Regions from separate parts of the Microbacterium sp. LBN7 genome, predicted to be linked through region 2. Evidence: riboswitches for the same ligand, from Rfam matches in the RefSeq annotation. Region 2 holds a riboswitch; the other holds the start of a gene.
The links. Region 2 has a riboswitch for thiamine pyrophosphate ahead of LBN7_RS08415 (MFS transporter). Riboswitches for the same ligand answer to the same signal wherever they lie in the genome.

Region 1 (4,410 bases), 790 kb from region 2:
AGAACGGATTGGCGAGCGCGAGAGGCGCGAGGCCCAGCCGCTCGAGCAGCTCGTCGACGACGGCATCCGTCTTCGCCTGGGTCCACCCGAGAGCGCGCGGTCCGACGGCGAGCTCGTCGCGCAGGGTCTGCGCGAGGAACTGGTGCTCGGGCTCCTGGAACACCATGCCGATGCGGGTGAGCAGCTCGCGAGAGGTCCAGCGGATGGGACGGACCCCCCGTCGCCCGGCGAGCTCGGGCGCGGAGCGCACCTCGCCGTCGTGTTCGGGGATGAGGCCGGCGAGAGTGAGCGCGAGCGTCGACTTCCCCGCGCCGTTCGGCCCGGTGATCACGGTCGCGTTCGCCCGCGGGACACGCAGGTCGAGCCCCGCCTGCACGACCACGCCGGGTTCCCTGGCGACCGCGAGCCCGGACGCCGTGAGGGCGTCGGATGCCGGCACCTGCTGCAGCACCGGGAGCTCGATGCCGCGATCGGGCACCCACACCCCGGCGTCGGCGAGCGTGGCCCCGTGCTCGGCGAACACCCGATGGGGCGGGCCGTCCGCCAGCAGGCCTCCGTCGGCGGCGAGCACGATCACCCGCGTCATCAGGTCGATCCAGACAGGCGTGCGGTGCTCGACGACGATCAGCGTCGCACCGGTCGCGGCGACAGCACGCTCGACGCTGGCCCGCACCTCGTGCACGCCGTCGGGGTCGAGGTTGGCCGTCGGCTCATCGAGCAGGAGGAGCCCTGGCCGCATGGCCAGCACGCCGGCGAGCACGAGTCGCTGCTTCTGCCCTCCCGACAGCGCCTTGGTCGCGCGGTGGAGCGGTACGTCGAGGCCCACGGCATCCATCGCCTCGGCGACCCGGCCAGGGATCTCGGATGCCGCGACGCCCAGGTTCTCGCACCCGAAGGCGATGTCGTCACCCACTTTGGACAGCACGATCCCGGCATCCGGATCCTGGAGCACCAGACCGACCTGTCCGCGCCGAGACTCCGGGGCGGCCCCGTCGACGAGCAGCGAGCCGTGACGGTCGCCTTCATCGGCGTCTCCGAGCACGCCCGCGAGGCCGGCGAGCAGCGTGGACTTGCCGGCACCGGAGGCGCCGAGGAGCAGCACGCGCTCCCCGGGCTCGATCGTGAAGCTCACATCGGTGACCGCCGGGCGCTTTCGACCGGCGTACCGCCACCCCCAGCCCGCGGCCTGCACGCGGGCCGGGGCGGCGACACTCACGCTCAGACCTCGCGCACGTGCTCTCGCCCGACGGCGAAGCGGCTCAGTGCGCCCGTGACCGCCAGAGCGCGCACGAGCAGCCAGCCGAGGACGCCGGCCAGGATCGCTCCGGAGACGACGACGCTGACCAGGTAGATCGTGTTGAACTCGAGCGACTTCAGGATGTTCGGCGAGCTGCCGTAGAAGAGCTCGAACACCCACGCGGCAGCTGCCGCACCCATACCGGCCAGTGCGGCGACGACGATGCCGAAGCGGCGGTAGAAGAACAGCGCGAAGATGATCTCCGCACCGAGTCCCTGGACGAGTCCGGAGAGCACCGTGGAGACCCCCCAGACGTTGCCGATCAGCATCGAGACGATCGCCGCGACGAGCTCGACGACCAGCGCGGCGCCGGGCTTGCGGATCACGAGTCCGCCGACGACGCCACCGAGCAGCCAGATGCCGACGGCGATGCCGCCGAGACCGGGGGTCAGGGCATCGGCCGCGCCGAACCAGGCGTAGCCGATCGTGTTCCAGCCCCAGAAGACCAGGCCGATCGCGACGCCGAGCACTGCGGCGACGACGATGTCGACGACGCGCCAGCGGAAGAGGCCTGCGGCGGGTGTCTGACCCTGCGTCGTGGTGGACGCGGATGTGGACGTGGACGTACTCATCTGAACTCCTCCCTGCGCTGGCATGACCCAGATCAGGTTCGACGGTCGAAGCGCGATTCGCTCCCTCTCAGCCCGGCTCGCCGGACTCCCGTGGTTGTGCTGACGATCCTACCGCGTCCCGACACTCTGTGACCTCGGGGTGACTCCGCCGCGATCACGGCCGGGATTCGGTACCGTAAACGAGTGACCCCTTCTGATCCCGCCGACGAGGCGACGGGCGTCCTGGGCGACGGTGCTCCTTCGGACACCTCCCCCGACGCCGATCGCGCCGCGTTCCCGTTCGGGACGGATGCCGCCACGCGCACGCCGGACCAGGCTTCTGCCTTCGCGACCGACGCCCTGTTCGCGGGCGATGCGCCGCCGCCGTCCTCGACCCACGTGCCCGCCCTCGCGGTCTCGGCCGTCGCCGTCGACGCGCTGTTCACCTCGGACCCGCCGCGTCCGGAGGCCGGCGAGGTCACGGCGGTCGAGAGCGTCCCGACCGAAACGGTCCCGACCGAGAGCGTCCCCACTGAGACGGTCCCGACCGAGAGCGTCCCGACTGAGACGGTCCCGACCGAGCAGACCCTGTCCGACACCGCCTCGACCGCGACGGTCGCTGCGGGAAGCGTCCCGACCGAGGCCCCCACCGACGTCGTGGAGCCGCCTCTCTTCAAGCCGCGCGCCGATGCGCCGACGGCGACGCTCCCTCCCGAATCGTCCGCCGCGACGTCTGACGAGACCGACGGCGGGGCCGCGGCCCTGCAGGCGCCTCCCGCGCAGTGGGCCGACGAGGCCGTCACCGCGACCGCCCTGACCTGGGTCGACCCCGCGGCCGTCGCGCACCACACGTCCGTGGCGACGCTCGATGACGTCGCCGACGCCGAGCAGGCCGACGGCCTGATGCGCGATGCGCACCTGCGGCCGGCGATCACGCGTCCGGGTCTGCTGGTCCCGCTGGGCGTGCTCGCCGGGCTGGTCGCGGCCTATGCAGGCACGACGCTGCTCTGGCCGCTGCACGAGGTTCCTCCGACCGTGCAGACGATCGAGTTCGACACGATCCCCGCACCGGCAGCGACCCTCACCTGGCCGGCGCAGGGCAGCGCGGCCGTCGGGATCGCCGGCGTGAGCACGGCCGCCTCCACGCCGGACGCCGCGAGCATCGCCAGCATCACCAAGGTCGTGAGCACTCTGATGGTGCTCGACCGGATGCCGCTGGCCCTCGGCGAGCAGGGCCCGGAGTTCTCGTTCGACAGCGACGACGAGGATGAGTACTGGGAGTACCGGAGGTCGGACCAATCGGCCCTGGACGTGCCGGTCGACGGCGTGCTGACGGAGTATCAGCTGCTGCAGGGCACGCTGATGGGCTCGGCGAACAACTACATCGACCGGCTGGCCTCGGAGATCTGGGGGTCCGACGAGCAGTTCGCGGACGCCGCTGCCGTGTGGTTGCGGGAGCGCGGGCTCGGCGGCATCACCGTCGTCACGCCGTCCGGTTTCGACGAGGGCAACGTGGCGACCCCGGAGGCGCTGATCACGCTCGGCGAATGGGCGATGAAGAACCCGGTCTTCGCCGAGATCGTCGGAACCCCGGTGGTCGATCTGCCCGGAGCGGGCACAGTGGTCAACACGAACGGGATGCTCGTCGACCCGGGCGTCGTGGGCATCAAGACCGGATCACTGGTCGGGTGGAACCTGCTGACGGCGAAGGACCTCGCAGTCGGCGACACCACCGTGCGGCTCTACGCCGCGGTGCTGAACCAGGCGGATGACGAGCAGCGCCTCGCCGCGACGCGCGCGCTCTTCGCCGAGACCGAGGCCGCGCTGCAGGCGCAGGCCCCCGCCGTCGAGAAGGGCACGGTCGTCGGAGAGGTCACGACGCTCTGGGGCGAGAAGGTCGAGATCATCACCGCTGACGACGCGAACGTCGTGCTCTGGAACGGGTCGACCGCGACCACGACGACGGACTTCGCCTTGGGCGACCAGCGCGAGCAGAAGGGCACGGTGGGCACACTGACCACGGCGGGCCCGCTCGACTCCGTGACGACACCGCTCGTGCTCGCGGAGGACGTCGAGGGGCCGAGTCCCTGGTGGCGGCTGACGCACCCGCTGCAGCTGCTCGGCATCCATTCCGACGAGTCCTGACCGGCTTCGACAACAGCACGACGCCCCACCCCGGAGAACGGGATGGGGCGTCGTGCTGTGCAGGTGATCAGGCCCGGCGACCGGAGTCGTCGGCACCGTCCTCCACCAGGCGCTGCCCGGCCGCCGCCTCTGCCGTCGGCGACTGCGCACCGACCGACGCGCCGGCTGCGGCGTCATCCGCCTCGGCCTGAGCGCTGTCGTCGGCGTCGCCGGTGACGACGACCGGGGTCGTCCCGGTGAGCGCTTCTTCGGCATCGAGGTCGGTGGCCGCCTGCTCGAACTGCGACTGGTACAGGCGCCAGTAGGCGCCCTGCGCGGCGATGAGCTCGTCGTGCGTGCCCTTCTCCACGATGTCACCGTGCTCCATCACGAGGATGAGGTCGGCGTCGCGGATGGTCGACAGACGGTGCGCGATCA
Region 2 (4,410 bases):
CGTACTCAATTCTAAGCTTCTTGTAGGAGTGCAGGCTCCTGAGGGTGGGATTTGAATAAATGAATCGTCCGAAACGCTCGGCCTCGCTGCCGCTCACGATGGTGTCGGTTACTAGTAGTATCCTCGTTACATCGCGGTTTGCCATCGCCGCAACGGGCGGTGAGATCAGTAGGCGTAAATCGCGTCGTGCCTTCTGAAGGATATGTTCGACTATCAGTTCGCTGCCTGACGGCTTTAGTGCGGGGCAGTCTTTCTCAATAGGGCTCTCCCTGTGAGCTTCGCCGCAACCGTAATAGTGAGGACCGAAATCTTTCGGAAGGCCGGATACAGGGAACGCCGCAATTCGTGATGAGGGTTCAGCGGTCGCGACTCGCTCCAGAAGTGATCGCATGTCTGACCTAAATTGACGATCGGATATTGCGACGATGCTTTCGAGCAGCGTCGTGGCTGCCTGAGCATCGGCTCCGTCGAAGTTGCGTAGCCATCGCTGACCGCCTTTGGTGGCAGCCAAGCTCACGGGTTCTATGAGAATCGCGGTCCTCTTTTCGTGTGGAATATCAGTCGTAGACTAAGCGATCCTTAGGTCTCTTGGGTAGGGTTAGTCGGTGCCACCACCCTGGCTCGCGCACCCGCGGCGATCAACCAAGCGACTGGTCGCCAGCTCGAAATCGCGCAAGGGTAGCTGCGTTGCGGCTCTGGTGCTTGCCCTAGCAGGACTTATTTTGAGCCAGGGCCCGGCCCTCCGCAAACCGCGCCTATGCCCGGACCTGCTGCTTTGCCAACCTCAACCATCTCCATCGCCTTCGGCAACCCCATCGGCTTCCTCGACGCATAAAACGCTCTCGGCGCGGTCAACGAGGAAGGTGTCGTCCCAGATGCCGACCGCTCCCGGAGCCTTGCGCGCCGTCTTGTTGAAATGTGTCCAGGCGGGGCGGTGCTCCTTGCGAGGACTCGAAGCGTAGGCGTAGAGCTTGTTGACCGACGACCAATACTGCAAAACGTGGGGTCCGCCGGATCCGAACAGCAGCTGGTAGCCGAGCATGCCCGAGTCGGGGCCGGTGGAGAGTTCACGCAGCGTCGGAGGCATGGCTCTTTATCTGGGCTGGCGGGCGTTTCGCAGAACGAACCCTCCACCGCGCAACACCGTGCCGCTGACGTGGGTGCTCTCGGGGTGGTGTGCCGCTCTCGCGGCCCCATCCCCGCGCCCTTCACTCCAACGGCGCAGTACGGTCGGGTTCGGGGCCGAGGAGCGCGCCGATGATGAGCAGGGCAGCCGCCGCGGCGAGCACGACGGCCACCGCAGTGCCTGCGCCGAGCATGCTCTGCAACCCGGGCAGCCAGAACGGGTAGAGCGCCGGGAGCACCATGGAGAGCGAGTAGCCGACCCCGTATCCGCTCGACCGCACGGCAGCGGGAAAGCGCTCGGCGAGGTAGGCGCCGACCGGGCCGTAGGCCGACACCGTGACGATCTGCAGTACGGTGACGGCCAGCACGGCGCCAGCGCCTTGCGCGGACATCGCCCACAGGAGGGCCAGCGGAGCGGCGATGATCGCGAGGCCTCCGAAGGCGACGAAGAAGCGGCGCCGTCCGATTCGCTGCGAGATCGCACCGCTGGCGATCATCGCCGCAGCCGAGACGAGGGTGGCGACCAGCATGATGAGCGGCACGGTGGTCGGGCCGATCTGGGGTGCTTTGCTCAACAGGCCGGTCAGCACGGGGATCGCCATCTGCGTGAACAGCCACAGGCCGGTCATCAGCGTGAACACCTGCCAGAGCTGGCGACGGAACGGCCCGACCAGGATGTCGGCCAGAGGTCGGGTGCGGTGGGGGACGGTCGTCGAGACCGGCGAATCGTGGACCCCGGCGGAGTAGTAGAAGAGCAGCGCCACCGCGAGCAGGGCGCCGGCGATGAACGGCATCCGCCATCCCCACATCGCGTAGTCGTCGGCTCCGAGCACCTGCAGGAGCGTCAAGGTGAGCGCGGCGATGAACGAGTTCGCGAGCGGGGACATGGCCATGATTCCGCCGCTGAGCAGGCCGCGCCGGCGTGGGGCAGACCACTCCATGGCGAGCGGGATCGCCGCGGAGTATTCGCCGCCGAGGAAGATGCCGCCGGCGAAACGGAGGGCGACGAACGCCCAGAGGGTTGCTTCACCACCGAGGTCGTGGTTCGGGATCAGGGCGATCAAGAGCGTTGTGATCGCGATGCCGGCGATCGCGATCTTGGTGGTGCTCGTGCGGCCGTAGCGGTCGGCGAGGCTTCCGAAGATGGCGGCTCCGAGCGGGCGTCCGAGAAGGGTGGCGACGAAGATCAGGCCGGTCTGAGCGGGGTCGGGGCCGAGCACGACCGCCGCCGCGGGGGCGAGCGCGATCACCGGCAGGAAGATATCGACCTGGTCGACGAAGTTGCCGAGCAATCCGCCGCGAACGGCCTTTCGTGCTCGGGAGGATGTTTCGGGCTCGGTGATGAGGCGCGACATATGACTCGACTTCCTACGGCGGCATGACCCGCATCAGGTGTGAGGGTCGGCGCTGCGTCAGCGCCCTCTCAGCCCCTGCCGGGACTCCCCTGTGGTTGGAAGGAAGTCTAGGGGAGGCGCGGTTCGCTCAACATCTCCGGGGACTGCGCCTGGCCAGACACCGTCCGCCCCTCGGCGAACCGAGCCTGCGCCCGGTCCTGACGCTTCCCGACCTCCACCATCTCCGTCGCCTTCGGCAGCCCCATCGGCTTGGTCGATACGTACACACTCTCGGCGCGATCGACGAGGAAGGTCTCGTGCCAGATACCGACCGCTCCCGGAGCCTTGCGCGCCATCTTGTTGAAGCGGGTCCAGGCGGGGCGGTGCTCCTGCGACGGGCTGGACGCGTAGGCGTAGAGCTTGTCGACGGATGACCAGTACTGCACGACGTAGGGTCCGTCGGATCCGAACAGCAGCTGGTAGCCGAGCATGCCCGAGTCGGGGTCGGTGGAGAGTTCGTGCAGCATCGGCGGCATGGAGAAGAAGGTGGGCAACCAGAGGTCGGGTCGCCACCAGCGGTTGATCTGCATCCCGATGTGGAACACGACGAGCTCGCCCTCGTGGCGGTGGGTCATGCGGCCCGTGATGACTTTCGACATGATGTCTCCTCGATTGGATAGTCTCACTATCCATAATGGATAGCGCTACTATCGAAGTCAAGAGGTGGCCATGAGAATTTCCGAACTGTCAGCCCAGACGGGCGTGACCGTGCCGACGATCAAGTACTACCTGCGCGAGGGGCTGCTGCCCGAGGGCGAGCGCAGCGCGCCGACCCAGGCCGCCTACGGCGAGAAGCATGTGGAGCGGCTGCGGGTGATCCGAGCGCTGCTCGATGCGGGGGTGAGCATCGCCGAGACGCGGCGGGTGCTGGCGGCGCTGGATGATCCGCCGGAGAGTCCGCACGACCTGCTGGGGACCGCGCATGCGGCGATCACTCCGCCGGCGGATGAGGCGATGGATCTGACGGAGGCTGAGCTTCTAGTGGCCGGGCTCGGGTGGAAGCCTGGGATGTGCGACCCGGCCGTGCTGAGTGCGGTGGCGCGGGCGCTGCAGGCGCTGGAGAGCGCGGGGTTCGTCGTGCCGGATGCTGCGATGGCGGAGTACCTCGCGAGTGCGCGGCGGATTGCGGATGCCGAGATCGCCGGGGTGCCGGCGGAGTCCGCGGAGGCAGCGGTGCGGTATGTGGTGTTGGGGTCGGTGCTGGTGGAGCCGTTGCTGTTGGCGTTGCGGCGGGTGGCGCAGCAAGTTGCATCGAGCGAGAGATTTGCACGCTAGGTGCTGGCGTGCCGCCGACTAGGTTTACCTTCATGACTATAAGCCGCTCATATCCGGCGCAGGCCTACGTCTCAGGGCTTCAGCTTTGGTGGGAGCTACGAGTGTGGCCGGGAGGCCAGAAGCGCTTCGGGGACGAACCTCGCATCGCTGCCTGGCTCGCATTCAATAAGGCGCCGGGTGACACTTTTACGACGGAGGAACTCCGCCGTGCGTTAGGCGATCAACTCAGTACGTCGAGCCGAAACGATCGGGAGCATTTCCAACGTCGGATCCGCGAGCTTCGAAGCCCCCGCGACGGCTGGATCTTTCCTTCCGCAAAGCACGATCGCGGGCTTGATCTAGGCGACTACAAGCTCGAGAGGATCGGATGGCATCCCGCCCTCGGACCCCGACCGCACGACACCACGAAGGTCTCGACTAAGACGCGCCGCGACGTGTTCGCTCGGGATCACAATCGGTGCTTTCACTGTGGAGTAATCTCGGGAGAACCGTACGTCGATATGCCGAATAGGACCGCCGTGCTCACGGTCGGCCACATCGTTCCTCGCGAGCGCGGCGGCAGCGGGGATGCCTCGAATCTGCGGACTGAGTGCGCTGCCTGCAACGAGTCTGCGCG

Region 1: another riboswitch for thiamine pyrophosphate. It lies ahead of LBN7_RS12265 (ECF transporter S component); the one in region 2 lies ahead of LBN7_RS08415 (MFS transporter).

What each region holds. Positions count from the first base shown of each region.
Region 1 is NZ_CP147856.1:2,553,258-2,557,667, reverse strand. Features, by position in the region: gene LBN7_RS12270 (ABC transporter ATP-binding protein) at 1-1,216, opposite strand, end outside; gene LBN7_RS12265 (ECF transporter S component) at 1,219-1,869, opposite strand; TPP riboswitch at 1,860-1,971, opposite strand; gene LBN7_RS12260 (D-alanyl-D-alanine carboxypeptidase) at 2,053-3,993, shown strand; gene LBN7_RS12255 (ABC transporter ATP-binding protein) at 4,061-4,410, opposite strand, start outside.
Region 2 is NZ_CP147856.1:1,768,086-1,772,495, reverse strand. Features, by position in the region: gene LBN7_RS08425 (hypothetical protein) at 1-511, opposite strand, end outside; gene LBN7_RS08420 (monooxygenase family protein) at 785-1,087, opposite strand; gene LBN7_RS08415 (MFS transporter) at 1,209-2,480, opposite strand; TPP riboswitch at 2,474-2,581, opposite strand; gene LBN7_RS08410 (DUF4188 domain-containing protein) at 2,588-3,118, opposite strand; gene LBN7_RS08405 (MerR family transcriptional regulator) at 3,189-3,794, shown strand; gene LBN7_RS08400 (HNH endonuclease) at 3,827-4,410, shown strand, end outside.